2 linked regions of the Trichocoleus sp. FACHB-46 genome follow. The protein of the gene in region 1 interacts with the protein of each later gene in a pairwise test. Links are inferred from orthologs where the notes say so. Each region holds a gene or a part of one and is shown on either strand. Other genes may lie near its edges.

Region 1 (15,490 bases):
CTAGTGAAATCAAACGTCGCCAGCAATCTGCCCAGATCGCCTTGATGAAGTTGGGCGTAACGTTCAATGTCTATAGCGATGGTCAGGGCACCGAGCGCATCATGCCCTTTGACATCATTCCCCGCATTGTCTCGGCGCAGGAATGGAAAGAACTAGAACAAGGCTTAAAGCAACGCATCTACGCGCTGAACTTGTTTCTGCATGACATCTATAACGAGCAAAAAATTCTGCGGGATAGTGTGATTCCGGCAGAGCTGATTTATTCAGCCACCGGATTTCTCAAGCCTTGCCTGGGATTAAACCCGCCGGGAGGGATTTGGTGCCACATCACCGGGACTGATTTGGTACGCGATCGCGATGGTCGCTGGTATGTGCTGGAAGACAACCTCCGCTGTCCTTCTGGCGTGTCCTATGTGCTAGAAAATCGCCGCGTCATGAAGAGTACTTTCCCGCAACTCTTCAACACCATGCCGATTCAGCCCGTAGAGGACTACTCCAGTCACCTGCTAGAAACCTTGCTGAATCTAGCCCCAGAGCATCTGAGCGATCCTACCGTGGTGGTGCTGAGTCCTGGCATCTATAACTCAGCCTACTTTGAGCATTCCTTTCTGGCTCAGCAAATGGGCGTGCAACTGGTGGAAGGGCGAGATCTAGTCGTGGCGGATGGCTATCTACAAATGCGGACCACCAAAGGGTTGCAGCGCGTGGATGTAATCTACCGCCGCATTGATGATGATTTTATTGATCCCCAAGCCTTCCGCTCAGACTCGTTGCTCGGTGTTCCCGGACTGATGGAAGTGTACCGCTCTGGGCGAGTGGGGCTAGCTAATGCGCTAGGGACAGGCGTGGCTGACGATAAAGTCATCTACGCCTATGTGCCGCAGATTATCCGTTACTACTTGGGCGAAGACCCCATTCTCGCCAACGTGCCGACTTATCTGTGCTGGGAACCCCAACAACAAAGCCACGTTTTGGCTAACCTGGACAAACTAGTGGTCAAAGCTGCGAATGAGTCGGGGGGATATGGCATGTTGATTGGTTCCCAAGCCTCGGCAGCAGAGCGGGAAGCCTTTGCCGAGAAAATTAAGGCTAGCCCCCGCAATTACATCGCTCAGCCCACCCTTTGTCTCTCCCGAGTGCCTACCTTGATGGAAGAGCAAATCGAAGGTTGCCACGTCGATCTGCGCCCCTACATTCTCTACGGCAAAAACATTTATGTCAGTCCTGGCGGTTTAACCAGGGTGGCGTTGCGAAAAGGCTCTCTCGTCGTCAACTCCTCGCAGGGCGGCGGTAGCAAAGATACTTGGGTGGTCTGCAAGTAAGGAGATAAAAGTGATGCTCAGTCGAGTTGCAGATTCAATTTATTGGCTGAATCGCTATGTGGAACGAGCCGAAAATGTTGCTCGTTTTATTGAAGTGAATCTGAATTTATTGCTAGATTCTCCCCCTGGGGTAACTCAGCAATGGGAACCTCTAATCCTGACCACAGGTGATTTGCCTTTGTTTCAACAACGCTATGGTGAGGCGACCGCAGAGAATGTGATGCGGTTTCTCACCTTCGATCGCCACTATCCTAATTCCATCCTCTCTTGTCTGTCAGCAGCGCGCGAGAATGCCCGTTCTGTGCGTGAGGTGATCTCCTCCGAGATGTGGCAGCAGCTGAATGCCTTCTACTTTATGGTGAAAGAGGCGGCTGAGACAGATTCGCTGCCAGAGTGGCAGGACTTCTTTACTGAGGTAAAAATGTCTAGTCACTTATTCGCAGGCATCATGGATGCCACGATGACCCACGGCGAAGGTTGGCACTTTGGGCAGATTGGTCGCTTGTTAGAAAGAGCTGACAAAACAGCGCGGATTCTGGATGTGAAGTACTTCATCTTGCTCCCCTCCGCCAAAGATGTGGGCACCACCTTGGATGAGTTGCAATGGATGGCGTTGCTCAGATCAGCGAGCGCTTATGAAATGTACCGTAAGCGGCAGCGGCACCGAATCAACCCCACTGCCGTAGCGGAGTTTCTGATTCTCGATCGCGAATTTCCCCGGTCGATTCAGTTTTGCATCCTGCAAGCGGAGCGATCGCTGCATCGCATTACGGGCACCCCAACCGGAACCTGGAGCAATCCGACTGAGCGGGCAGTGGGACGGTTACGATCTGAACTCGGCTACCTGACGATTGACGACATCATTGAAGCAGGGTTACATGAGTTTTTAGATAAAATTCAGCGACAACTGAATGACATTGGCGAAAAAGTCTTTTCTACCTTTGTCGCCGTCAATCCGGTATAAGCATTGGCCCCTCACTCCTCCTGACTTTCCTTGCATTACCAAATCGCCCACACCACTACCTACAGCTACAGTCAGCCTGTGACGCTGGCTCCGCACTTGGTCAGGCTGCGTCCCCGCTGTGATGCCAGCCAATCCTTGCAGTCCTTCTCGCTGGTGGTTGATCCCAAACCACTGGGCATCTCGCAGATCACGGATTTAGATGGCAATGCGGTGGTTAAGCTGTGGTTCCAGCAAGAGTTGACCGATCGCTTGCAGATTCAAGTGTTGTCGCAAGTTGAAACCCTCCGCAGCAACCCTTTCGACTATTTGATGGAGGCTTGGGCGCTGAAGTTGCCGATTGATTATCCTGCCTCCCTCCATACACAGCTCAAACCCTACCTAAGCGGGCAAACGCTGCATTACTCCACCAGCCTTGATCCCGTCGCCGTGAAATTGGCCCAGGAGATCCATCAAGCGACTGGAGGAGATGCGATCGCGTTTCTCTCCGAGCTGAGTCAACGCATTCACCAAACCTGTAAACATACGATTCGAGAATTTGGCGAACCCCTAGCACCAGGGATCACCTGGGCGCAACGCTTAGGCTCCTGCCGCGATTTGACCGTGTTGTTTATGGAAGCTTGTCGGGCGATGGGGTTGGCGGCGCGGTTTGTCAGCGGCTACGAAGCGGGCGATCACCAAGCTACCGAGAGACATCTCCATGCTTGGGCAGAAGTATATCTCCCTGGAGCAGGCTGGCGTGGCTACGATCCCACCCAAGGTTTAGCCGTAGCCGATCATCATATTGCCTTGGTTGCCAGTGCAGCTCCAGCTTACGCAGCTCCCATTTCTGGGACGTTGAATCGAGCGGGTGCAGTGCAATCTAGCCTGAAATACCACCTATCGATTCAAGCCCGCACAGACTTTGGGCTATCCCAATTTGCCACGAATGCTTAACAGCTTTTAGTCGATAGGGATATCTTCGTTTGAGTCTTGCAGGGCGTGCTCCCACTCAATCTCTGGCATACATTCAAAGGCTTGACGCAAACAGGCTTCCCAATGTCTGCGAATTTGAGCTAAGTAAGGTGCGCCAATCCGGAGCCGCAGTTCATGCTTGATCCGGAAGCTATTAATTTCATACATGACCAAGCTGATCGGCGGCCCCACCGAGATATTGGATTTCATGGTGGAGTCAATCGATAGCAAGGCACATTTAGCCGCTGCTTCTAGAGGCGTCTCAAAGGTCAAGGTGCGATCGAGAATCGGCTTGCCATATTTAGTTTCGCCGATTTGCAAAAATGGGGTGTCTTTAGTGGCGTGGATGCAGTTGCCCTGACTGTAAATCATATACAGCTCTGGCTCTTGCCCTTTGATCTGTCCGCCGAGAATCACGGTACAGGTGGCATCAATGCCATCTTGCTGCAACCAAGAGCGGTCTTGCTCCTGAATTTGGCGCAGCTTTTCGCCGATGTAACGGGCAATCTCATAGAAGTTGGGCAAGGTATGAAGATTCACTTCTGCCCCAGACTGGAGGTCTTGCCGCAGCAGGGTTAAAGCGCCTTGCGTCACCGACAAATTCCCTGAGGTGCAGAGCAGCAGAATCCGCTCTCCGGGCTGAGACAGGTCAAACAGTTTTTGGTAGGTGGAGATGTAGTCAACGCCAGCATTGGTGCGCGAGTCCGCAGCCATGACCAAACCAAATTTAGTCAGGATTCCCAGACAGTAAGTCACGGTGGGTTCGGGGATGAAGAATTTTCCTTGATTGTAGAGCCAGAGCCGTTCTGGGAAAACTTTTTTTAAGATGAGCGATCGCCTTAAAAGATTGGGACAAGCGATCACCCAACGAGTTGAGCTTCAAAATCATGCAGGATAGCCAATGATTGTCAAAGAATTGGATGCTTTTGTCTCCCAAAATAAGTTTGCTAAGGCAGGGCGTACAGCCGAGGAGCAAATGGCATTCTACCTACGCCGCGCCTTTAGCGATGAGCAAAAGCTTTATGTGTTTAACGGGTTGCGTTTAGAGCAGGACAATGATGCGGCTCAAATTGACCATTTGATCCTGCACCGACATGGAGTCGTAATTATTGAAAGTAAAAGTGTTTCAGAGCAAGTCGAAGTGAATCAACATGGCGAATGGATTCGTTGGTTCAACGGCACTCCTCAAGGAATGCCATCTCCTATTCAGCAAGCTCGTAGACAAGCAGACTTTCTGAAGAAATACCTGAATGACCATGCAGATAGACTACGAGGAAAAATTTTAGGGTTACAAACTTACTTTGGTGGCATGGGCCTAGATGTTCTCGTTGCAATTTCTGACTCTGGCATGATCAAGCGCTCTGAAGGAATAACTTTAGAAGAGATTTCTAAGGCTGATCAAGTTGTAGAGCGAGTACAGGCAATCGTTGAAAAATATCGAAAAGCCAACAGCCTGTTTAGCCTCAATCTTAAAGATGCAGGCTACTGGTTCAATGACGAAGAACTGTCTAAGATAGCTGACTTCTTAGTTCAGCACCATCGGCCTTTAGGTCAACCCGTTTCTGAACCACCTTTAGTAGAAACGCCAAAGCTCAAAATTTCTCAGCTTGCTTCGCCCACTCAAGCAGCTACCTCCATACCAAAACTTCGTTTGTCGCCACAACCTAAAGAGGTCGTGGCTTCTCAGGCTCAAAGCTGCCAACATTGCCACAGCTCCCACTTGTCAGTCGAGTATGGCAAATATGGCTATTACTTGAAGTGCACTGAATGTAGCGGCAATACGTCAATTAAGGCAGTTTGCCCTGCTTGCAATGCCAAAGCAAAAATTCGCAAAAGTGGCAAACAGTTTTTCGCAGAGTGCGCTAGTTGTGAGACATCTGCGTTATTTCATACAAATCCTTGAGGCCGTTAGTCCAGCTTTAAAGCACTCGCAGGAACTTCATCCCAAGAATTGACCGTTCGCATCGTAGCAACCCAACCTGCTTTTTTTTGGGTTTCGGTGAGGTTGCTCTCAAACGACTCATGGCAATCCTTGGCGTGATCTTCACTGCAAGAAGCGATGCAAGAGTAGAGGATGCCAGAGGGATCAATTTGTTCGTTTACCCAAATTGTCATAGCGTCGTGTCTCCAAGCTTTGGGTTTACTATTCTATCTAAAAGAAATTTCTACAGGACAAGACGGTTCAGAGCAAGAAAAATCGTATCCTTTTTAACAATTTCCCAGAATTTGTAATGGCAGGTGCCAAAACTTGTTGCGCTTAACTGAGTTGAGTTATAGCAGGAGCGATCGCGGCCAAATTTGCCAGTGACTGACCCGTGACTCGACAAGTACGCCAATCGGGTAAAACATCGGCTCCCATCCGTTCATAAAACGCGATCGCTGGGGCATTCCAATCCAAAACGCTCCACTCTAGTCGACCACAATTTCGAGTGACTGCGAGTTGAGCTAGGTACGTCAGCAACGCTTTGCCAATTCCTTGACCTCGGTACTCTGGCAGCACAAACAAATCTTCCAGATAAATTCCTGGCTGAGTCAAAAAGGTGGAATAGTTGTGAAAAAACAGCGCAAACCCCACACCTTGAGCCGCCACTTCTGCCACCAGTGCTTCGGCATAAGGGCGATCGCCAAATAGATGCGACTCTAAAGTTGCTGGACTACCTACCACCTCATCAGATAGTTTCTCGTACTCCGCCAAGGCTTGAATTAAGGCAAAAATAGTCGGAACATCGGCGGCGATCGCAGGACGCACCACACAAGCAGTAGACAAGGCCATAAAGACAACAGGATAGACACGTCAAGGGCAATGCCAAACAGCCCTCGCTCTAGCCTACAATCTTCTTCCCCTTCCCTGCCAGGGAAGGCGCTAGGGGTTAGGTCTATTTCAGCCAACCTTTCAATCGTGCCGCCACTTGCGGACGACGGAGTTTGCGCATCGCTTTGCTTTGAATTTGGCGCACCCGTTCTCGTGAAAGGTTAAATAAACCACCAACTTCTTCCAGGGTGCAAGGTTCTCCGGTGGCCAAGCCATAGCGTAGAGAGATAATATCCTTCTCTCTCTGTGTCAGCACATCGGCCAACACTTCCCAGATATCTTGGCTCATCATCACTTCACTGATCTGCGCTTCTGGCGATTGGGTGTTGCCATCTTCTAGCAGATCCATCAGCTCTGTGTCTTCGCCTTTACCGACGCGATGATTGAGGGAGAGCGAGCGCCGCCGTACCTGTTGCAGCTCCCGGAGTTGCCGAGGTGAGACTTCTAAAGCTTCTGCTACTTCTTCTTCACTAGGGTTACGACCCAGTTCCCGCTTCAGATCACGGTGGACTTTTTTCAGCTTATTTAGCTTCTCCACCACATGCACCGGGAGACGAATCGTCCGAGCATCATTGGCGATCGTCCGAGTGATCCCCTGGCGAATCCACCAGTACGCATAGGTAGAAAACTTATATCCCTTATCGGGGTCAAACTTTTCAGTAGCGCGGTTCAGACCCAAAGCCCCTTCTTGAATCAGATCTAGAAAAGGCACGCCCCGATTCAAATATCGTTTGGCGATCGAGACCACCAATCGCAAGTTCGAGCGAATCATTTTGCGCTTGGCTACACGGCTCTGATAGAGACGGTGTTCGAGCTGCCGTTCTGTCAATTCCAGAGCTGCCGCTAAGTCTGCTTTGCTGGGATGACGGTCTAATTCAGTTTTGAGGCGTTCATGCAGTTCGTCGATTTCAACGAGATACTGGACTCGCCGCGCCAACTCGATTTCTTCGTTGGCTTTGAGTAGCGGGTAGCGAGCCATCTCCTTGAAGAAGGCACCTACAGCGTCATCCGATACAGTTTTGTTATAACCTGACAGCCTAGTCGCGATTTGTACCGTGGTATCTGGATCTTCCAACTCTAAGAGGCTGCTATCCCCTAAATCTAGAGCGTCGGGTGTGACTAAATCGGCTACACCTGGCTCTACTTCACCTCCAGCTAAATCAGCCTCCTCAAAAGTCGTCACACTTGTGAAATCAGGTTCTGTTTCGATTTGTAAGGTATTGGCAGGGTCAAACTCAGAAAAGCGCATATCAAAATCTAACTGGGTGTCTGGGTTAGAGAGGCTATTGGGTGGATACATATAACGAGGTAGCACTTGGCTTAGCAGTGTTCTCTTTGGGGCTAAGATTTAAGCTTTTAAGGCGGCTAAAGCGCTTCATTCACTCAGACTGAATCCAAGAACAACCATATAAGTGATATTTGATTCCAGTTTTGAAATAGGGTACGTAAATTACCAGAGACAAATTGCTCCAGTTGGAATATTAGGTACTTTGAGAATAAAGTTGGCCAAAAATAATTTTCAGCACTTTCTTCTCTAGTACGAGTGTTAAAAAGTCAACCTAGGTCTTCTGAAGCTGATGGGGAAATCAACTCGCAAACCCTTATTTCGCAGTCTCTGGAAGCACCCTGTTCTGTCAAGCGGGGTACTGATATCCGTAGTGACTAGTTAGAAAAAGTACTAGTACTCAAAAGAATATCCAGTAGGTGCGATAAAATCATTTAACTTTTTTAGTTTTAAAGTTGGATTGATCAACTTTTCTGTAACAACAGGATCTCATATTGACAAAAACATCCTTCTCTACCGTTGGGGAGAAATGCCCTATGCTCCTTAGATTGAAGTCTGAATCGCAGAAAATCTTTCTTATTTAATATTAATTTTATCTACCAGTTGATTAATACGAACTCAGCAATTAGCTTTATAGTTTTGAGCGTTAAATCTTTTGATTTGCCGCTTAAGCAAAGAATTTAGGACAAACTCAGGCTGGCTCCTTCCTTCTGGATCGAGGAAGTTAGGCGAAAATGAGACAGAGCGATTTTACGGGTCGTCTCGGGCCTTTGCAGTTGGGATGCGTTCTCGTATGTTTGATTCCAGTCTTAGTCTTGCTACTCCCCTATTGGCTGAGTCTGGGATCAATGACTCTTACCGTTTTGCCACCTTTTCCTGGGTTGAAGTTTTAGTAGACTGCCCTGGAGCCCAAGGGCTTTTCACTTATGCCTTGCCGCCTGATTTGACGGTGCAGCCGGGGGATATTCTGACAGTGCCGTTTGGGGCTCAACAAGTCGGTGCGATCGCAATTCACCTTTTAGCTCAGCTGCCTCCAGATCTACCTCCAACCCAGGTTAGAGAGGTGGAAGAGGTGGTCAGCACAGGGTTCTTTCCAGCTACCTATTGGACTCTACTGAACCAAGTTGCTGACTACTACTGCACTTCGCTGATGGCAGTGATTCGGGTAGCCCTGCCTCCTGGTTTATTAGGGCGATCGCAACGACGAGTCCGCCTGATTGAGCTAAAAGCTTTAGGTGGACTTGATCCCAGCGAATTAAGTTCAGTCGCGCAGCAAGTTTTAAGTAGGCTCCAAGCTCAAAAGCAGGGTAGCTACACTTGGCAGTATCTCCAGCAAAAAATTTCGGGTGCCGATCGGGGACTGCGAGAACTGCTGAAGCAAGGCTGGATCGAGAGTTACCTGGAACCTCCTGCCACAGTGCGTCCGAAGCTACGTCAAGCGGTTACTTTAGTGGCGGCTAGCCATCTGGAAGGCAGCCTGAGCCCACGCCAACAAGAAATTATTCAAGCCCTTCAGCGAGAAGGAGGGGATCTGTGGCTCAGTGATCTCCTCCAGCTTTGTCGGACTAGTTCTGGTACGGTGCAAACCTTAGCTAAAAAAGGTTGCATTGTTATTCAGCCGCGCGAAATTTTACGGGCTGAAGCAGGGGTAGCGATCGCGCCCGACCAACCCAAAGACCTCACCCCCGATCAAGCTCAAGCGCTTGCGACCATCACTTCACTCTCTGGCTTTGCCCAGGTATTACTGCACGGAGTGACGGGTTCTGGTAAGACCGAGGTTTATCTCCAGGCGATCGCCCCCGTCCTGCAACATGGTCAGTCAGCGTTAGTGTTGGTGCCAGAAATTGGTTTAACGCCTCAGCTCACCGATCGCTTCCGCGCTAGGTTTGGCAGCAAGGTTTGTGTTTACCACAGCGCCCTCTCGGAGGGGGAGCGGTACGATACTTGGCGGCAAATGCTTAGCGGTAGCCCCCAAGTGGTAATTGGGACGCGATCGGCGGTGTTTGCGCCATTGCCGCAGCTCGGCCTGATTATTTTAGATGAGGAACACGACTCCAGCTTTAAGCAAGACCAACCTGCTCCCTGCTACCATGCGCGCACTGTGGCTCAATGGCGAGCCGAGTTAGTCAACTGCCCTTTGATCTTAGGTTCCGCCACTCCTTCGATTGAAACTTGGGTCAGTGCCAAAGCTAAACAAGACGTTAACCCGCCCGCACCGCATTACTTGTCTTTGCCTAGTCGCGTGCGATCGCGGCCTCTGCCACCGATTGAAGTCGTTGATATGCGGCAGGAATTTCAGCAGGGGAACCGCACCATTTTCAGTCGCGCTTTGCAGGTAGCCCTAGAACGACTTCGAGAACGAGGCCAACAGGGAATTCTGTTTATCCACCGCCGAGGGCACAGCACCTTTGTTTCCTGCCGCAGTTGCGGCTATGTGGTGGATTGCCCCAACTGTGACGTCTCCTTGTCTTACCATCACACCCACGCTGAGGCGACTCAACTGCTGCGGTGCCACTACTGCAACCATACTGCTATCCATCCGCCTCAATGCCCGGAATGTAGCTCCCCTTATCTCAAATTCTTCGGCAGCGGCACCCAACGAGTCACGCAAGAACTGGCAAAGCACTTACCTGACCTGCGCTGTCTGCGGTTTGATAGCGATACCACCCGCACCAAAGGATCGCACCGAGCTTTATTAACGCAGTTTGCCCAAGGAGACGCAGATTTGTTGGTGGGCACACAGATGCTGACTAAAGGCATTGACCTGCCTCAAGTGACTCTAGTTGGCGTGATCGCAGCAGACGGCTTATTGCACCTGCCAGACTTTCGGGCCAGTGAGCGGGCTTTTCAGACTCTGACCCAAGTCGCAGGTCGCGCAGGCCGAGGCGATGAACCCGGACAAGTGATTATTCAAACCTATTCGCCAGAACATTTTGTAGTTGAGGCGGTGCAACGCCACGAATACGAGCCATTTGTCAGCGCCGAGTTACTGCAACGACAAACCTTACGATTTCCGCCTCACAATCGACTGGTACTGCTGAAATTTAGCAGTCCTGACCCACTAGCGGTCCAGAAAACAGCCAAACGCATTGCTGCGGTGCTCGCGCCTCAACAAGCAGAGTCAGGCTATGAATTACTGGGGCCAGCGCCAGCCAGTATCTTGCGGGTAGCGCGGCGGTATCGTTGGCAGGTGCTGCTGAAGTTGCCGCTGGATCGAGCAGTGGAGTTGCCCGACTGGAATGAGTTGCGATCGCTCTGCCCACCCAACGTCAGCATGACCGTTGATGTCGATCCGCTAAACTTGCTCTAAATTCAGCTCTACCAAATATTAATCAGGTGGTGACAAACCAGGCTCTACAATTTCTGTTGTAAGTTCTGGTTTGGGTGTGGATCGAGACTGGTCTAAACCTTGTTTCACCCAGCTGATGCACTCAGATTCACTAGAAAAGATTCTGGGGGCAGCGATGTTGTTGAGTCGGTTGGGGGGATAGTGATCGTAGAAATATTTACCTGCCATTTCAGAGACAATAATCAAGTTATGGCAGTAGGTATAGCGATGCTTAAAGCTCTCTAGGCTGCTTTCATACAGAGAGTTTTCGGCTAAATGCTCTTGAGCAATGCGAATAATTTCCTCTAGGTGACTAGAGTACATCTGAGCTGGATTTTCTGCTTGGTGGAATTCGCTTTTGTGTCCGACCTCCGCTAGTAGGCTATAGGAGTAGATGTAAGCTTTGTCCACCATGCCAAAGACAAATGGAATAATCAAATGACCTTTGTCAGGAACTGATTTTTCGTAGAGCAAACGGTTGAGTTCCATTGCCTATTTGGGGAGAAGCGAACCAAATACCGCACTATATACATCGCAACTGTAGCGCGGATAAGCTGAAACCAAGTTACACCTCGATCTGATTACCCTGAACCAGAACTAATCTGACAACTCATCTAAACTGAAAACAGCTCAGCTCCAAAAGATTTCAGCAATCTGTAGATGAAAATTGCGATCGCTCAACTTAATCCCACCATTGGCGATTTGACCGGGAACGCTCAGCGGATTCTGGCAGCGGCCCAACAAGCAGCAGCCCAAGGTGCACGTTTACTCCTGACCCCAGAACTCTCGTTGTGTGGCTACCCGCCTCGTGACTTGCTGTTAGATCCCAGCTTTCTAGAAGCGATGCAGCGAGTGTTGCGACAGTTAGCCCAGGATCTACCACCCGGATTAGCCGCTTTAGTGGGGACAGTGGAGTGGAATGAGCGATCGCTCGAAGAAGGTGGCAAACCGTTATTCAATAGCACCGCGCTTTTAGAGCAGCAACAGGTACGCCAGATTTTTCACAAACGACTGTTACCTACTTATGACGTGTTTGATGAGGACCGCTACTTTGAGCCAGGTCGCCAAATCAATCACTTTCACCTGGACTCCCTGCATGTGGGCGTGACTATTTGCGAAGACCTCTGGAACGATGAAGAATTTTGGGGCAAGCGCAGCTACACGACCAACCCGATCGCCGATTTAGCCCAAACAGGCGTAGCTTTCACCATTAACCTCTCTGCTTCCCCCTACAGCGTCGGCAAACGCAAAATCCGCCAAGCCATGTTGCAACATAGCGCCACTCGCTATCAGCAGCCGATTATTTATGTCAATCAAGTCGGTGGCAATGATGACTTGATTTTTGATGGCAACAGTTTTGTGCTGAATCGCCAAGGAGAGCTCATTGCCCAGGGTCAGGCATTCTCTAGTGACCTAGTGTTACTGAAGTATGACCCAGAACAGCAAGATTTAAGAGCGGTAGACGCTTCTCTTGCGGCGATCGCTCCTCACTCCAGTTCTGAAATGGCAGAAATTTGGTCCGCTCTCGTTCTAGGGGTTCAAGACTATGCCCGCAAGTGTGGCTTTTCGCAGGTGGTATTGGGTCTGAGCGGTGGCATTGACTCCTCTTTAGTAGCGGCGATCGCAGCAGAAGCATTGGGGCCAGAAAATGTTTTTGGTGTGCTGATGCCCTCACCCCATAGTTCCGAGCACTCCATTACGGATGCCTTAGATTTAGCCGAAAAACTGGGGATCAAAACTCATACACTGCCGATCGGAAATTTAATGCAGGATTACGATCAAGGATTAGCAGACTTGTTTGCTGGCACTGATCCTGGCATTGCCGAAGAAAACATCCAGTCTCGGATTCGGGGCAACTTGTTGATGGCGATCGCCAATAAATTCGGTCATCTGCTGCTCTCGACGGGCAACAAATCCGAAATGGCGGTGGGCTACTGCACCCTTTACGGCGATATGAACGGTGGATTGGCCGCGATCGCAGATGTGCCCAAAACCTGCGTTTACGCTCTCTGTGAATGGCTCAACTCTCCTTGTGAAGCTCATCAATTTTCTAGTCTCACGTCCAAAATCCAAAATCCAAAATCTGAACTAATTCCGACTCACATTCTCACCAAACCACCCAGCGCCGAACTCAAGCCAGGGCAAGTAGACCAAGATTCTTTACCGCCCTACGACATTCTCGACGACATTCTCGATCGCTTTATTCATGAGCACCAGCCTCCCGATGCGATCGTGGCGGCTGGTCATGATGCTGCCGTGGTCGATCGCGTGGTCAAAATGGTGACGCGGTCTGAGTTCAAGCGCCGCCAAGCTCCTCCGGGGATCAAGATTACCGATCGCGCTTTTGGTACTGGATGGCGGATGCCAATCGCTAGTCGCTGGGTTGCGGCTAGTACTCCAACTGCTGCATTGGCCTCTATGGCAGAAGCACCTAAGCATTAAGCCTTTCACAAAATAATCAACCACAAATTGATGACTTCGCTTAGTCTGAGACATAATTTACTAATTCGCTGGACTCAACGATCGCTCAAGTCGTACATTTCTCTTGCCTGCACTGCATCTTTACGAGCGAGTTGGGCGATCGCAGCTTTGTTAGGAAGCAATATAAATCTGTTCTGGGCTGCTCCCGGAACCGCAGGTGGGCTAGGAGGAGCTTGGTCGGAATGGTTGCCCTCAAGAGTGACTACCCAAACCGCTTGTTTGAGTAGAACCCGACAATTTTTGCTAGCTCAGCGCTTTGTGCGCGTTGCCTCAGACGGCACCCTGACTTACGGCGATGTCAACTCCAAGTTAAATATTTCGGTGTTCATGATTTGCTCCGAGTTGGGCGATCGCGTCTTAGTCCTGGTCAGCAGTCGGGATGTCAGCCAAGCAGAGCTACAAAGAATTCGCACCAACATTACCAACAGTTTTCGGGCTCAACCTTGATTGGCAGTGACAAGCAGAACCGATAATGAAAGTCGAAGCACCGTTCTTGTCCTTCCCATTTCTCTCGCCGCATCCTCTGAGCCGCAATGCAGAAATTAGTTTCTAAAGATGGCGTCTTTCTCAGACAACAGCTCACTCCCTATTTATTTCTGTTGCCAGCGCTGATTGTCTTGGCTCTAACAGTTTTTTGGCCTGCTCTACAGGCGTTTTACCTCAGTTTTACCCGCTTCGAGTACGACCTCACCCAAACTCCTCAATGGGCTGGATTCAGCAACCTAGAGCGTCTCTGGGCTGATCCGGTGTTTTGGCAAACGCTTCGCAATACAGTGCTTTACTTAGTATGCGTAGTGCCAATTTTAGTCATAGCACCTCTCGGTTTGGCAATTTTAGTCAACCAAAAGCTGCGCGGCATTCGCTGGTTTCGGGTGGCTTTCTACACGCCTGTTGTCATCTCGATGGTCGTGGCTGGGATTGCTTGGCGTTGGCTATACGCCGACAATGGCCTGCTGAATCAATTTCTCAAGGCGTTGGGGATGGCAGAAGGCATTCCTTGGTTAACCAGTCCTCGATTTGCCCTGTTTAGCGTCATGGCAGTGACGATTTGGAAAGGGCTGGGCTACTACATGGTGATTTATCTGGCGGGTCTGCAATCGATTCCGGCAGACTTGTATGAAGCCGCCGCGATCGATGGCTCCGATGGCATCAAAAAACATTGGGATATCACGGTTCCCCTAATGCAGCCCTACTTGTTTCTCGTGGCAGTGATTTCTTCAATCTCAGCAACTAAGGTCTTTGAAGAAATTTACATCATGACCCAAGGAGGACCCCGCAATAGCTCTAAAACAATTGTGTATTACCTCTACGAGCAAGCCTTTCAAGACTTAGAGATGAGCTACGCCTGCACAATTGGGCTAGTCCTGTTCTTGATCATTCTGAGCTTATCTCTTGTGCGCCTCTGGATTGGGGGCCAAGAATCAGCCGTGAGTTGAGTCGTAAGTAACGTCTGCGGTTGGTGGTGCGAGAGGCGACGAAGTCAGGTCTAATTCTGGCAGGGGAGGCCGCAGACAGAGGTAGAGCAAAGGCCCAAACAAAGGTACCAGAGCAGCTAGCCAAAAAAGCTGTGGGCTATGCAGACCCCGACGCGCCATGTCATCGTTCAACAAGGTCGAGAGCGGAAAGATCAGGCACATTAGGCAAAAATCAATGGCGATCAAGTGAACAAAAGACCTCGTTTGCCATTCCTGTACAAAGTTTCCCCAATCTCCTACTAGCAGCGCATAGGCAATCAAAGCGATCGCGCAAACCGTTAAACCAATTCCCATAGAGCGAGAATCTAACGTTCGTAGCCAGGCATCTTTAGGCCCAGAAAACTCTTGATTCGGCTGCCGCAACCCTAAGTAGGGCAGCAAACACAGCACCCCTGTCCCATTGGAGCCGAGAAAGTAAGGCCACGCCGGGATCGATTGCCTCCGACCGTCGGCAAACATCAGGCAGGCGTAGATCATGGGCCACACTCCCATGAGCCAGAAGATCACCACAAGATAAGTATTCAAGTCTGCCCAGCGGAGGGTGAGCAACTTGCGGGCGATCGCCCAAGTATCAGGTTGATCGAGCGGGGCCAAGCGGATGGTATAAACGACAAACCCCGCCCAAATCCACCACAGCAAAATCTTTCTAACCATGACCGAAAAGCGCCTGAAGCAGCGCTCAGCTCATTGATGTCCGCTCAGTCTAAAGTAGAAACGCAGCGGGCTACGTCTGCCTCAAGTCAAATCGAAAGTTAAATCAGAAGTTGAGTGGGAGGTCAAGTATGGAACTAGAGGCGACCGATGGCTATGGAGTTGTTTTAGTGACAGCCACCTCCCAAGCCGAAGCAGAGGCGATCGCAGAAACTTTGATT
Region 2 (15,184 bases), on another replicon or contig:
TAGATGCGGAATGACTCAATAGAGTTATGTGGTATTCAACAACGCTATCCTGACCACTCAAGCTTTTGTCTCGGTGTAAAGGTCTATGTTTGAGCCTTAAACAAGGCTTAGTCAATGACCCTGTTCTACCCTCTAGGATCACCCTTATGAATCCCGCTTTACAGACCAGTACCACCCCCACTGCTGAACAACTAGCCCAAACGAAGCAAGCGATCGCCGCTTACATTGCCACTATTGATGCCAACCCAGATCGTCGTTCAGGTGCCTACCCCTACTACCTCTTTCATGAACCTGGGCAAACTGTTCATGGCACTATCCTGATGTTTCATGGTTTCAGTGCAAAACCCCATCAAATGTGGCGCTTGGCTGATTACTTATTCCGGAATGGGTTCAATGTTTATCAAGCAACCCTAGCGGGTCACGCCTTTGCACTGCCCAACAAATATTGGCCCCAAGTTGATCTCAAGCCTGAGCTTGCCGAGCCTTTACGCCGGAAAGTTCAGCAAGACCCCGTTTTACAAAACTATTTTGCTAATCTATCGGCTAACCCCAGCGATCGCCGCCCCAGTGCAACCCAACGTATCGCTTTACTAGCAAGGCTGCTAGCCATTGAGCCTCGCCTGCTAGATATTATGCAAGCTATTACTCGGCCAGATGATCCTGACTTTGAGCGCTACTTTATCTCCTCTCACCTCGATTACCTGAGCGAAGCAAAAGCTCGATTGGCTGAATTGGATGCGCTCCCAGGCCCAGTTTATACGGTGGGTTTGTCAGTTGGGGGTGCTGTCGCTCTAGGTCTTGCTGCGACTCGTCCCGATCGCATCGATCGCGTTGTGGCTTATGCTCCTCTCCTCAAAGTTGATGGAGAAGAACATCGGCAGTATGTGAATATGGCAGGTCCGCTGGATATCAAAGAACTAGGTTGGGACCCTAATCTGCAATTCCCTGTGGGAGCGCTAACGGCAGCCGATCGCTTTGGCAGCTCCTTTGTCCTGAACTCCAAGCAAACTCGTACCTTACAAAATATCCCCACCTTCTTAGTGCTGACTGAGAACGAGGATGCGGCTGATGTGGAGACGAACCAAACTTTCTTTCAGGAAATCGGTGGTAATCACCAAGGGCATTACTCTTACCTATACCCAGCTCAAGACTTAGTGCCTCACCCAATGGTGGACCCTACTGAGGTAAGCCAGAATATGAGTAATCGTTTCTGGCAAAGTCTTTACCAGGAGACATTCCGTTTCCTGACGCAGGGTAAGGTGAACTTAGATAATATGAGTAATCTAGAACAAGCGTCTGATCTGCCTCTCGTACCCGCTGTTCAATAGACTGGATTAATCTGCGTAACTACATAGGGCCACACAGCACCTACTTGACTAACTCTATTTTGATGGCATACTTCCTTGGCTAAATAGCTGAGGAAGTTTTGTTGATTGGGCTTATGGTTTTAGCTTGAGGTACCTGAATTATTTAGTAGATAACAAGGTGATTAAGGTCGAAAAGCTATACCTGAGCTGATAGGAAACGCGATCGCCCTAAATTGAAAACTCAGCTCATTGACGAAAAGTATAGTAGGATACAAAATAATTGCGCGTATCAACAAAAATAGACGAAGGTTAATTTTGCTAACCTTTCGTTGTCTTGTTATTCGATGTATAAAATTTTTTGATAGCAGAAGCAGCCTAAAAGGCATGACAACTTATGTTTTAATCAACTAAAGTGAAGAAGTGTATCGGCTTGTAGCCCTCAGGTAACCTTTATGACAGGTGTTGTACCCGCAAGTTTGCATCTCTACGAGTTATATCGGAGTCAAACAGGGCTTTCCGTTCCATCTTCATCAGGGCTGACAGTATTTTGCGACTTTGATGGTCCCATTATTGATGTTTCAGAGCGCTACTACAGTACCTATCAACTAGGACTCGCCGACACTCAAGCGACTTACCAAGCTCAAGGAACTACCTTACCCATTCAGCTACTCAGTAAAGAACAGTTCTGGCAGATGAAACAAGATCGCGTGCCAGATGTAGAGATCGCAATGCGCTCTGGACTCGTTCAGCAATCACAAATTGATGTGTTTTTACAGCGAGTTGGCCAAATCGTAAATCAGCCGACCCTGCTTCAAAAGGATCGGCTGCAGCCGGGAGTGCGCTGGGCACTCAAATTACTGCATACAAAAGGTATTAGGCTGGTTTTAGTGACGCTACGATGCCAACAGCAAGCGACTCAGATCTTGCAAGAATATGGTTTGGCAGATTTGTTTAGCGGTATTTATGGCGCTGATAACGACCAAGCGGCTTACCAAAACTACGCTGACTACAAAACTCAGTTGTTAGTTAAAGCTGCGCTGGAGCAAGGGTTGCGCGGTGACTTGGCTCAGTCATCCTGGATGATTGGAGATACCGAGGCCGATATTTTGGCTGGACAAGCGTTAAAGATTCCCACGATCGCCTTGACTTGTGGGATTCGCAGCAGACGTTATGTAGAGCGATTGCAACCCACCTGTATCCTCAGCGATCTCGTATCTGCAGTGCAGCATGTCGTAACTTGCTACCATCTAGTCCAAGCCTGAAATCATACAAGCTGAGAATTGTAGGTTTAAGGTTGTTCTAGCAGACCCATATGCTCCCACCAGCGGTTGAGAGGGAAGTAAACGACGGGAGCCCAAAGACTACTCAAAATTGCTGAACTCAAAGCAGTGCGCTGGTGGTATGTCCAGATTTCGGCCAGTGTCCGCATGGCTTGAACCGATGCGCCATCAAACTTTTGCAGACTAAATTGAATGGCAATCACAGTTTCTGCTAAGACAGCCATACCAAAAACAATCAGTGCCACAGAGATAAAGTCTTCTTCGATGTATCGCTGCTTCTGTAGACGAGCCGTTAACACACCCACTACTATCAAACTTAAAACATGAGTGGGATGAGGAGCCGTCATACCATCTTGCAGGAGCCCTAAGACTAATCCAGCGATCGCTCCTTGAAACACAGTCCGCTTAACGCTCCAAGCCACGACCCAGATTAGCAGCCAATTAGGACCAATGCCTGCTAGTTCCAGACCTGGAAAGCGTAGAGGCAGAGCCAGTAGGCATAAAAGCACAGAGACGACTGTTACAGTCCAATTTAAAAGCGAGCGATGATAAGCAGAACCTTTCAGCAGGTTTTTGAAGGAATCATTCCTCATGGGATATTCGACTTTGGAGTTGCGGGCGTAGAATTTTGAAGTTCGGCTTGGGTAGGATAAACGATTACCCATTCCAAGTAACTGATAGGGGCAGATAGCTCAATCACTGCTTCAGGCGCAGGGCTTTTATTCAGGTTGACTGACTCAACTCGCCCCACTGGCATACCGGATGGAAAAAGCTGACTGAATGTGGAAGTAGAAATCACATCGCCACGCCGCACATCTGGAACTTTATCAAAGAATTCCATCACTGCTCGGTTACCTGCTTGGCCTCGCATGAAACCCGTGTAGCGGCTGCGACTTACAACCACGCCGACTCGGCTAGTGGGATCACTAATGAGCAGAACGCGACTAGTATGAGGAGTGCTGCTGACAATCCGCCCGACCAAGCCTCCAGGCCCAGCGACCACATGACCTACCTGTAGGCCATCTTTGCTACCCCGACCCAAGGTAACTTGTTGCCACCAATGGTCGGCGCTACGCCCAATTACCGGAGCAGCAATTCCCTTTTGAGGTGTAGCAGAGGCATAACCGAGTAAATCTTGAAGCTTTTGATTTTGGCTTTCTAGCTCCACTAAGCGCTGCTGGAGTTCTAGAACCCGCGCGTTGGCAATTTGCTCTTCGGGGTTCGGAGCGCCTTGGAAAGGGCGAGTCAGACCTTGATAAACTTCTAGAATTGCCGCTCCCTGGGTTTCTCGCACTACCCAAGCTGTACTGAGGGTAAGACCCACCAGCAACATTCTTACGCCATATCGATCCCACCAGCGACGCAGTGTATACATGCAATCTAAACTATCTTGGTTTGAACTTACTTTCTAGGAATCCTTAGCTTGCTGAAATGGTTTCCTTGGCTGAAGGCAGGTTAGTGCTTAAGGCAAAGGAAGGCTAACAAATGCGATCGCCCAGCAGTGATAGCAGATTTAAGGGCCTCGTAAGATTTGCAGGGCAACGCTGGGCCTAGGGGGTTGCTCAAATTGAGTCTAGGGCCTGAAGAACTCAATCCCAGGAGACCCAAGTAGACTAAGGCAGAGCAATACCGCTCTCCAAACTAGGGAAGTGCGCGATCGTCTAAGGCCACCGGACTTAGGCGATCGCCAGCCCTGAAACACATCAATTTGATGTTGTTACATATGGCGAGAGCGACCGCTGAATACTCGTTCTAGCTGCTTGAAGTTCTCTAACACCCGACCTGTGCCTAATACAACACAGCTCAGGGGATCGGCAGCAACGTGAACTACAATGCCAGTTTCGTGACTAATCAGGGTATCAATGCCTTTTAATAGGGCACCTCCTCCAGCCAACATGATCCCGCGGTCAATAATATCCGCTGCCAGTTCAGGGGGAGTGCGCTCTAAGGTACGCTTAACAGCCTCAACAATCACTAATAGAGGCTCAGACATACTTTCGCGAATTTCTGGCCCCTTGATCGTAACGGTGCGAGGCAATCCAGAGAGTAAATGCAGACCCCGAACTTCCATCATGGCTTCATCAACTTCGTTGGTGGGGTAAGCGGAACCGATGCGGATCTTAATTTCCTCCGCTGTGCGTTCCCCAATTACCAAGTTATGAACTTTCTTCATGTACTGAGTGATTGATTCACTCAGCTCATCACCCGCGACTCGAACAGATTCACTCAGAACTGTTCCTTGTAAGCTTAAAACTGCGACTTCAGTGGTGCCGCCACCAATATCGATAATCATGTTACCGGTAGGTTCTGCCACAGGCAGTCCCGCTCCGATCGCGGCGGCAACTGGCTCATCAATCAGGTAAACTTCACGGGCACCCGCTTGAGAAGCTGCTTCCATGACCGCCCGACGTTCTACCCCTGTAACCCCACTAGGAATGCCAATGACGATCCGGGGTGAAACCAGCGTGCGGCCTTCATGCACCCGCCGAATAAAATGCTTCAACATCAGTTCTGCGGTGTCGAAGTCGGCAATCACACCATCCCGCAGGGGACGCAGAGCAACTACATTCCCAGGGGTCCGTCCCAGCATTTTTTTGGCATCTTCTCCGACCGCCAAAGGAATCCGGTCATCTTGGTCAATCGCCACCACCGAAGGTTCTTGGAGAACGATGCCTTTACCTGATACATAAACTAGTGTGTTCGCGGTACCGAGGTCGATACCCATGTCCCGAGATAAGGAAAAACGACTGAAAAGACCCACTAGTTTCTACGCCCCTAAACGAAATGCTGCTGCGCCTGAATACAATGTAGCCGAGGTGGATTTTATTACGTTTTTTATCCTGAGTCTAGTTAGATTCAGGTTAACTGTAAATCCCATTAATTACGCTAAGTTTGACGAATCTTTAGTCACATTCCTAGGAGTGGAGGCTGAAATCAGGATGAATTTTGAATTTATCTGATCTTGATAACTTTTATCTTAACGACTATTTGTGCTCTCACTAACAAATCTACAACCTTTATTGGGTGATAAATTGAGGCTCATGAGGCTCAAGATTAGTAAAAGCGCTAAAATTTTTGAACCACTTGTTCAGCTACTAGAAAGAGCGCGATCTCAAAACCAGTCATCAACCATGAAGCGGCGATCGCGACTAGAAAACATTCGATATACTATAGGTACGCTTGTACTAACTGTTGTAATCATAATCCTATGAGTCTTAACGTTGTCACTTTGGTCGGTCGGGTAGGCGGAGATCCAGATGTCAAATTTTTTGAATCGGGTAGCGTAGTTTGTAATTTGACCCTAGCAGTGGACCGACGGACCCGTAATAATGACCAGCCAGACTGGTTCAATTTGGAGTTGTGGGGCAAAACAGCACAAGTAGCGGCTGACTATGTGCGTAAAGGCAGCTTGATCGGCGTGAGCGGGGCGCTCAAGTTTGAGTCTTGGCAAGATCGCAATACAGGTGCAACACGTTCTAAGCCTGTAATTCGCGTCGATCGCCTAGAACTGCTAGGTTCCAAGCGAGACAATGACGCTGGTTCTATGAACAATTACGGCGGCGATGACGAGTTTTAGCGGAGTTGCCAGAGTCTTGCACCTGAGCTTTTGATTGTGTGTAACTGTGATGGGTAGGGGCAGGTCTTGTACCTGCCCTTTTATGTTGGGGCAGCTGCTCAGAAGCCCCTAGGAAGTCACCCACGAGAGGTGCCCTTAATACCGAATCTCTAGGGTGACGCTGGCATCAATTTCTTGCTCGCCACCCACTACAGGCGTATCAGCCATTTCAGCTCGCTGCAATTTAGAGAAGGCCATGACGGGGCGAGGGGGGGGAGTGCTGGCTCCGTTGACCTGGATACTGACGATTTCCTGGGCCGTGAAGTTGAGCGCTTCCAAAACAGCGTTGGCTTGCTGTTGGGCATCCTGGGTGGCTTCGCGTAGCGCTTGTTTTTGGGCAGCGGCGATCGCGGGGTCTGGAGCCACAAAACTCACACCGTTGACTCGCGTCGCTCCTGCTTTGACTGCGTCATCAATAATGGTGCCTGCTCGTTGTGTATCAACCCGAAAGCTGACGGTATTGGTAGCAATGTAGCCGACTAAGCGTTGCGTGTTGTTCTCGTAACTGTAGTTGGGGTTGAGGGTGATGCCTGTAGTTTGCAGTTTCTCCACATTGCGTGCCTTGAGCAATGCCACGACTGCCGAAGAGCGCTTGGCGGCTTCCTGCTGCACAGCTTCTGCGGTTTTGCCTTGCACTTCTACGCCTAGCTCAACTTGAGTCAAGGTGGTAGGAATTGTTTCGATGCCACGGCCAGTGACGGTAAGGGTTCTTAGCATTCTCTCTGCGGCTCTCTCTTGAGCGAGAACAGGATTGGCAAAAGTGAGGCTCAGTATTCCTAGGGCGATTGGTAAGGCTGTCCAGCGCTGCCAGGAACGGGATGGCCAAGAGCGCGATGGGCGATGGGACATCTGGGCTTGGTACATAAAATGGTTTCTCCTCACGATCGCAAGTATGGGGAATAAATGGCTTTGATGTTCCTAATCTGTCATCCCCAGTGGTACAAAGTCTGATTGGTTACATTTTTAGAAACTTACAGACTTGGTAACAGAGGAAAGCGATCGCGATGGCTTATTGGTTGTTGAAGAGTGAACCCCCAGTTTATAGCTATGCAGACTTGGAGCGAGATGGCCGCACGATTTGGGATGGGGTGAACAATAATCTAGCGTTGAAGCACATCCGCACCATGCAGCCGGGAGACTTAGCGCTGATTTACCACACAGGCGACGAGCGCAGCGCAGCGGGCATTGCTGAGGTGGTGAGTGAGCCTTATGCAGACCCCGCCTTAGCTGACCCGAAACGAGCCGTGGTGGATGTGAAAGCCGTGCGATCGCTGCCGCAACCTGTGACTTTGGCGCAAATTAAGCAAGACAGCAGCTTTGAAGGCTTTGATCTATTGCGGATTAGTCGGCTTTCAGTGGTGCCCGTTTCGCCTGAACATTGGCAACGAATTCTGCAACTGGCAGGGGAGTCCTCCTAGAATCATCTGTAGGCGCTCCATCCTCACTCGCATTTCTGTCATTCATGGCTTACCACCTTTCTGCTGCGAAGCTGCAAACCTACCATCGCTGTGCCCAGTCCTACTATTTCCGCTACGAACGAGGGATTAAAACGGCTGCTTTTTTTGGGTCTGCGTCTCTCGGTACAGCGCTACACGAGGCTTTAGCGCAGATCTACCGCGATTGGCACTATCAAGACCCGATTCCCGGACTCGATTGGGTGGAATACTGCTGGAGCCAGCACACTCAAGGACTCAGCCCTACTCAGGTGACAGATGGGCAGGTGATGTTGCAGCGCTATCACGAGCGCTTTATGGCTAGCCAAACTGCGATCGCGCGTCCAGTAGCTGTGGAAGGCAAAATTCAAGGATCGCTCCAAGTCGAAAATCTAGAATTTACTTTGGCAGGACGCTACGATCGCCTCGATTATTTAGCGGATGGATTGGAACTGATCGACTACAAATCCAACAAAGACACTAAGCTGTTAGACCCAGCAGAGATGAATCTGCAAATTGGGCTGTACTACTTGGCTTTAGAGCAAACTTATCCGCAAACCCTACGCCGCTTGAGCTTAATTTATCTCCGCACAGGCGAGAACATTAGCTTTGAAGTGACTCCAGAACATAAGCAACGAGTAGAATCTGCCATTGGTGATTTAGCGCTACGCTTGCGAACAGATGCAGCCTGGGAACCTACAACTGGCGGGCACTGCGATCGCTGCACCTATGCTCGCTATTGCCCAGGGGTGCAAGCGGAACCAGAACTATTGCCGATGGATGCCAAACCCCGACCAGAACTACAGTTGGCCCTGAGCTTAGCACTGGATTCGGCAAGCTAAAGACTTTCGGGGTGCTGGTGGCATTCAGCGGGTTAACAGGCTATGGTCAAAGACAAATTGCCAATTGCCTTCTGCTCTATGCCTGCCCTCTCTACAAATCGTGTTTTAGCGAATGCTCGTACTCGGTGGGTATCTGTACGAACTAAAACTTTGCTGCGGTTCGGCGGGCTGACAACGGCCCTGTTGCTGACTGTTACATCTCCCTTAGCAGCTAGGGCCGAGCTATTTAATAGTCCCCTGGAGCGGCTGCCCGTGGCAGAACGAGTGGCGTTACGCAGCGGCAAGGTAGTAGTAACAGGCGATCGCGGTCGCTATGTGGCTAAAGTTCTGGTCAAAGCCTCTCCAGATGTAGTTTGGTCAGTGTTGACCGACTATACCAATTTGTCCAAATTTCTTCCCAACGTGGTTTCTAGTCGTCTGATCGAGGCGCAGGGCAACCGCAAAGTGGTGGAGCAAGTGGATGTGCGTCAAGTGTTTCTGGTCAGTAGGCGATCGCGCTTCCGCACTGAGAATATTGAGACCGCAAAAAAACGAATTGATTTTCGGTTGCTCGAAGGAGATATGAAAACGCTCCAAGGATATTGGCAAATTGATCCCGTTGCTACCTATCCAGGGGCTCCTGTCACTCAAGTTTTGCTGACGCAAGACATTACGGCTGAACCTGGTACAGGCACCCCGAAGGGACTGTTCTACAACTTGTTTCGGAATGGCTTGAATGAATCTTTAACCGCGATTAGCCAAGAAATCGGTCGGCGAACCTTGCAGGCAACAGCCCACCATGCTCAACCGCAAACCTCCCCCACCAGTTCCTTCTGACTCTATTTTCCCGGACAGCATTAGGGCATCACCACTGCCGATTGGGGTTTGCTACACACCCACGGCAGTAGTGGATTACATGGTGGAAAACACAGTTGGACGGCTGTTAGCGGTTAAAACGCCTCAACAATTGTTGGGCAAGCTCCGGATTCTCGACCTAGCCTGCGGTGAAGGCATTTTCTTGTTGCGAGCTTACGCTTACTTGTTGGCTTGGTACCGCGATCGCTACATCACGGCATACATACAAGGCGAAGCACTGATCGCAGAACTGCCACTGCAACAAGCCAGTGATGGCACTTGGAATCTGGCGATCGCAGAACGGTGGCGGATTCTCGGGGAGCACATTTATGGGGTGGATATTGATGCCCAAGCGGTTGAGCAGGCTCGGCGGTGTTTATTGAAAATAGCTGGCCCCCCTAGCCCCCCAAACTTGGGGGGAACAAGAGTTCTAATTGACTTGGAGAACAACCTTAAGTGTGGCAACGCCATAATTGGCGAGGAATTGGGCGATCGCTCCCCTGCATCATTTCCAATCAACTCCAACCAGGCTTTTAACTGGCAAGAAGAGTTTCCGGAGGTGATGCAGGCAGGAGGGTTTGATGTGGTGATTGGCAACCCTCCCTATGTTGGCTCGGAGTGGATGACCGAGCACCTGCCCCAGTGGCGGCATTACTGTACGCAACATTATCAAGCCGCTGCTGGCAATTGGGACTTGTTCTGCGTATTTATTGAGCAGGCGATCGCCCTCTGCAAGCCCCACGGTTTAACCAGTTTGATTGTGCCGAATAAACTGGGTTCTGCCAGATACGCGGCCCAAGCTCGGCAAATTTTAACCGTGCAGAATCAACTGTTGACCATTCGCGACTATTCCAGGGTGGCAATTTTCCCGGTCGCGGTTTATCCCATTGTTTATACGGCCTGCAAACGACTGCCGGAATTAACTTCACAGGTGCAATACGAACGCATGGAAGTAGCCGCTAATAGTGCGATCGCTGGTTCAACTCAGCAATGGTTGGATTACCAGCGCTACTTTATGCCCGCAGGCAAACCTTGGCGGCTCGGTTCTAGTTTGCATCAAACTGAGTTGTGCGATCGCTTGCAATCCCAGTTTCCACCCCTCTCAACGGTGGCAGAAGTTTTGGGAGCCGCAACCGTAGGAGAAGCCTATGCCATGCAGTCTTTGATTGCCGATGAAGCTTGCCCCCAAGCGACCGATTTGAAGCTGATTAACAGCGGCACGATTGACCGTTACTGCGACCTCTGGGGGCAGAAGTGCTTGCGCTATTTGGGCCATGCTTATCGCTATCCCATCATCCCAGCGACGCAGCACTCTCACCTGCCGTCCAAGCGACAACGGCAAGCTCGCCAACCCAAAATTATTGTGGCTAGCATGACTCAAGTTTTGGAATGTGTAGTGGATGTCGCAGGAGATTTCGTAGCAGGAAAATCGACTGTGATTATCCTCACCTCACTGAATTTGCATTACCTCTTAGCGCTGTTAAACAGCAAATTAATCAGCTTTTACTACCGCAACTTATATGGGGGAGACTGCCTCAAAGGAGGCTATTTGCGAATCGGGCCGCAACAGTTGCGATCGTTGCCTATTTGCCTTGCTCACGACTCACTATTCACGCAACCCAATCAACATTTAGTCTTGCTAGCGCAGCATTTGTTATCTCTTCAGCAACAGTTAGTCACAGCCGAAGCTGCTGAATATCGCCACAATTTGCAGGAGGGTATCTACACTTTGGAACGCCAAATCGACCAATTCGTCTACGACCTTTATGGACTCACGGCGGAGGAGCAGCGGCTCATTAGTTAGGTCACTAAAATATAAGTGCTAAAAAATTACTTCTACTTAGTTTTTGTGACCCAAAATCATCAAAACTTGCTTAATTGTTGTGGCTGGTAATAGTGCGAAATAGTTTGATTTCTGGGTTGGTCATTAGCAGTAGCTTGTGGTTAGCAACATCAGTAGCAGCCGCTCCATCGGCAAGCGAATATCGTCAACTAGGTCTCGCTTATCGAACCCAAGCACGTTATTCAGAAGCGATCGCCGCACTTCAGCAAGCGGTAGAACTAGAACCCAACAATTTGTCTGGACGCATTACCCTAGGATGGACGCAACATCTGGCAGGCCAAGAAACTGCGGCAATGGAATCGCTGTTTCAGGTGCTGTATCGCGATCCTCAGTCAGTTCCAGCGTTGAATGCGTTAGGCATCGTCTATTTGGTGCAGGGTGACTTGAACTCTGCTGTCCTCACTCACACTTGGGCCGCTTGGCTAGAACCTGATAACGAAATTCCTTACTACAACCTCAGCTTGGCGACTCACCGTTTGCGAGAGTATGGCTGGGCCAGCTTAGCCGCACATCGAGCCGCTGCTTTGGAGCCAGACAATTCTCACCCTTGGGTGGCATTGGCAATCATTAACTGGGATGGCGGCGATCGCGCAGCAGCGACCAAAGCTTACGAGCAAGCCTTGGCGCTAAATGGAAACTATGGCGATCGCGCCTTTCTGAGCTATCTCCAAGAAGCTGGATTTAGTGCGGCTCAAATCCAAGTGGCGGAGCAAGTTTTGTCAGCGACCGTCTCACGTTAAGTTTCTTCATTAAAATTTGGGAAGTAGAGACTATTCCCGCTGACATCATGCCCCTACAACCCAGCGATCGCACCAAGCTAGACCCCACCGAAGACACAGTATTTTATGGATTGCCTCGTTTTGTCACTCACGTAGACGAAGGATTCATCCAGCAGCTCACTGATTTGTATCGCGAACGGTTGAAGCCTCAGACACGCATCTTGGACTTGATGAGCAGTTGGGTTTCCCATCTACCAGATGGGATCGAATTTGCTCATGTCGAGGGGCATGGACTCAATGCGGAAGAGTTAGCCCGCAATCCACGCCTGAATCACTACTTTACCCAAGACCTCAACCAGGAGCCGAAACTACCGCTACCCGACCAATCGTTTGATGCAGTGCTCAATACCGTTTCCGTGCAGTATTTGCAGTACCCCGAAGCGATCTTCAGTGAGATTCATCGTGTTCTCAAGCCCGGAGGCATTGCGATCGTTAGTTTTTCGAATCGTATGTTCTACCAAAAGGCGATTCAGGCTTGGCGAGACAGCTCGGAGGAATACCGAGTAGAACTGGTCAACCGTTACTTCACATCTGCACCTGGATTTTCTGCACCTGAAGCGATCGCTCGGCGGGCGCAAGTACCCAGTTTCCTGCAAATGCTTGGCGTTGCAGGGGGTGATCCCTTTTATGCCGTAATTGCCCAGCGGGTTTAAAGCAGGAACCTAACCCCAGTCCCCTCCCTCGTAGGGAAGGGAGCTAGATTCTAAAGTTCTTTTCCGCGTCGGAGAGGGGTTTGGGGAGAGGTTAGTTTAGTTAACCTTCGTCGCGGAGAGCCTCTAGGACGTTGCGATCTTCCAAAGTGGAAGTATCTCCGGACACGGCATTGCCACTGGCGAGATCTCGCAGCAATCGGCGCATAATTTTGCCCGATCGCGTCTTGGGGAGGGCATCGGCAAATCGAATATCTCCGGGACGGGCGATCGCGCCGATTTCTTGGCCCACGTGTTGCTTTAGTTCTGCTTTCAGAGCATCACTGCCCGTGTGTCCCCCTTCTAGGGTGACGAAAGCCACAATGTCTTGCCCTTTGAGTTCATCGGGTTTGCCGACCACCGCAGCCTCAGCTACGGCAGGGTGCGAGACCAACGCCGACTCAATTTCCATCGTGCCTAGACGGTGCCCTGCTACGTTGATCACATCATCCACACGACCCATCACCCAGTAGTAGCCATCTTCATCGCGTCGGGCGCCATCGCCTGCAAAGTAGATATATTTGCCATCTTTGGGTGGAATGTGCTCCCAGTAGGTTTTGCGGAAGCGATCGGGATCGCCATACACCGTTCGCATCATTCCGGGCCAAGGATGCCGTACGGCCAAGTAGCCGCCTTGGTTGGTGCCGACGGATTCTCCTTCTAGATTCACCACATCAGCCAAGATGCCAGGGAAAGGCAGGGTCGCTGAGCCTGGTTTGGTGGCGATCGCACCCGGTAGAGGCGTAATCATAATGCCCCCAGTTTCGGTTTGCCACCAAGTATCCACAATCGGGCAGCGCTCACCACCAATCACACGGTGGTACCACATCCAAGCTTCAGGGTTGATGGGTTCGCCTACGGTACCTAACAAGCGTAGAGAGGAGAGATCTCGCGCTTTCGGTATGTCTTCGCCCATTTTGATAAAGGCGCGAATGGCCGTAGGTGCGGTGTAAAAAACATTGACCCCATGCTTTTGAATCACATCCCAGAAGCAGCCAGGATTCGAGGCGCGGGGTGCCCCTTCGTACATTAGTGTGGTCGCACCGTTGGAAAGTGGGCCGTAGACAATATAGCTGTGTCCCGTAATCCAACCTACATCAGCGGTACACCAATACACATCTGTGTCTTGCAGATCAAAGATCCACTTGGTTGTCATGTGGGTGTAGAGGTTGTAGCCACCTGTGGTGTGCACCACGCCTTTGGGTTTGCCTGTACTACCTGAGGTGTAGAGGACAAACAGCAAATCTTCGCTATCCATCGGTTCAGCAGGACAATCCGCCGACATCTGCGGCTGCAACTCGTGCCACCAATGATCCCGACCGCCGAGTTGCATGGGGATCTCTTGTCCCGTCCGCCGTACCACCAGCACATTCTCGACACTAGGAGCCGCACCATCGGCTAAAGCTTTATCCACTTGGGTTTTCAGCGGCACGATCGCGTCTTTGCGCCAGCCACCATCGGCTGTGACCACGACCTTGACTTGACCATCGACCAAGCGATCGCGCAACGCCTCAGCACTAAAGCCGCCAAACACGACCGTATGCGCTGCCCCAATCCGCGCACAAGCTAGCATCGCGATCGCAGCTTCCGGGATCATCGGCATGTAGATGCCCACACGATCGCCCTTCTCCACACCCAAATGCTTCAAGGCATTAGCAAACTGGCACACCTCACGATGCAGTTGGGCATAGGTGAGCGTCCGCGAATCTCCCGGTTCTCCTTCCCAAATCAAAGCCGCTTTGTTGCGTCGCCAGGTGGTCAAGTGGCGATCGAGGCAGTTGTAAGAGATGTTGATCTTACCACCGACAAACCACTTGGCAAAGGGTGGCTGCCAATCCAGCACTTGATCCCACTTCTGAAACCAGTGCAACTCTTGTTCGGCTAGCTCGGCCCAAAACTTTTCTGGGTCAGCCTTGGCGCGATCGTAGAGTTGCTGGTAGTCTTCCAGACTCTTGATCTGAGCTTTTTGAGAGAACTCAGCCGCAGGCTGAAATAAGCGCTTTTCTTGAAGAATGGATTCAATCGTGGATTCTGACATAGCTCTTTCTATCACCAGGACGGCTCCTCCAAAAACGATACTTCGTTCTTGGGTCAGTTGGGCAGAACTATATCTTGATTTTGTTTAAGTGTTGACTGAACCGTTGCCCATCTAAGTGTCCCGAATGGCTGGAGCCGTCGCTAAGCGAGTGGCGCTTTGCTGCATCCGTTTAATTTCTTCTGCAGACCACTGATGGGGCGCTTGGCAATGATGCGCGATCAGCAAGCCCCACAAGCCTTTACTGGTAAGGACAGGCACAACAAGATTGGCCCGCACCTGGAGACTCCGCAGAAAATCCCGGTGGCACTCTTGAATGGGTTCTGTCTCGATGTCGGCGATCGCTCGAACCCGTCCATCTAAGTACAAAGCTGCATACTCGTCGTTGAAGCAATCATCAGCGCCAGTTGATCCCAAAATCGACAACTGCTCAGCGCTCAAGGACTCGAAGGTAACTTGGCCTTTCCATCGTTGATAAAAGTAGTACAAGACCACGCGATCAGCTTGGAGCATCTGTTTCAGCTCA

The links.
Region 2: the proteins of priA (region 1) and H6F72_RS05370 interact in binary tests that used the Escherichia coli proteins (3 or more experiments, as listed by UniProt). The link is inferred for Trichocoleus sp. FACHB-46 from one-to-one orthologs.

Annotation. Positions count from the first base shown.
Region 1 is NZ_JACJOD010000014.1:242,216-257,705, forward strand. Bases 7,760-10,879 are described here. They hold priA (primosomal protein N'), read left to right. Parts: upstream 7,760-8,115; coding sequence 8,116-10,644; downstream 10,645-10,879. Other genes in these bases: H6F72_RS11470 (hypothetical protein), read right to left, coding at 10,663-10,879. In the rest of the region: H6F72_RS11425 (circularly permuted type 2 ATP-grasp protein), read left to right, coding at 1-1,322; H6F72_RS11430 (alpha-E domain-containing protein), read left to right, coding at 1,336-2,286; H6F72_RS11435 (transglutaminase family protein), read left to right, coding at 2,317-3,219; H6F72_RS11440 (peptidase), read right to left, coding at 3,226-4,101; H6F72_RS11445 (nuclease-related domain-containing protein), read left to right, coding at 4,139-5,140; H6F72_RS11450 (glycogen debranching protein), read right to left, coding at 5,146-5,352; H6F72_RS11455 (GNAT family N-acetyltransferase), read right to left, coding at 5,495-6,010; H6F72_RS11460 (RNA polymerase sigma factor, RpoD/SigA family), read right to left, coding at 6,114-7,349; more of H6F72_RS11470, read right to left, coding at 10,880-11,151; H6F72_RS11475 (NAD+ synthase), read left to right, coding at 11,323-13,104; H6F72_RS11480 (hypothetical protein), read left to right, coding at 13,135-13,590; H6F72_RS11485 (carbohydrate ABC transporter permease), read left to right, coding at 13,677-14,579; H6F72_RS11490 (DUF2834 domain-containing protein), read right to left, coding at 14,565-15,272; divalent-cation tolerance protein CutA, read left to right, coding at 15,401-15,490.
Region 2 is NZ_JACJOD010000008.1:127,530-142,713, forward strand. Bases 4,666-7,479 are described here. They hold H6F72_RS05370 (single-stranded DNA-binding protein), read left to right. Parts: upstream 4,666-5,795; coding sequence 5,796-6,164; downstream 6,165-7,479. Other genes in these bases: H6F72_RS05365 (rod shape-determining protein), read right to left, coding at 4,666-5,312; H6F72_RS05375 (SIMPL domain-containing protein), read right to left, coding at 6,300-7,067; H6F72_RS05380 (EVE domain-containing protein), read left to right, coding at 7,208-7,479. Also shown: H6F72_RS05345 (carboxylesterase), read left to right, coding at 147-1,328; H6F72_RS05350 (HAD family hydrolase), read left to right, coding at 1,760-2,569; rod shape-determining protein MreD, read right to left, coding at 2,596-3,180; rod shape-determining protein MreC, read right to left, coding at 3,177-3,962; more of H6F72_RS05365, read right to left, coding at 4,305-4,665; more of H6F72_RS05380, read left to right, coding at 7,480-7,621; H6F72_RS05385 (PD-(D/E)XK nuclease family protein), read left to right, coding at 7,666-8,478; H6F72_RS05390 (SRPBCC family protein), read left to right, coding at 8,521-9,294; H6F72_RS05395 (TaqI-like C-terminal specificity domain-containing protein), read left to right, coding at 9,257-11,116; H6F72_RS05400 (tetratricopeptide repeat protein), read left to right, coding at 11,209-11,895; H6F72_RS05405 (class I SAM-dependent methyltransferase), read left to right, coding at 11,943-12,587; acs (acetate--CoA ligase), read right to left, coding at 12,688-14,661; H6F72_RS05415 (GAF domain-containing protein), read right to left, coding at 14,773-15,184. UniProt on the Escherichia coli protein: Plays an important role in DNA replication, recombination and repair. Binds to ssDNA and to an array of partner proteins to recruit them to their sites of action during DNA metabolism. Acts as a sliding platform that migrates on DNA via reptation.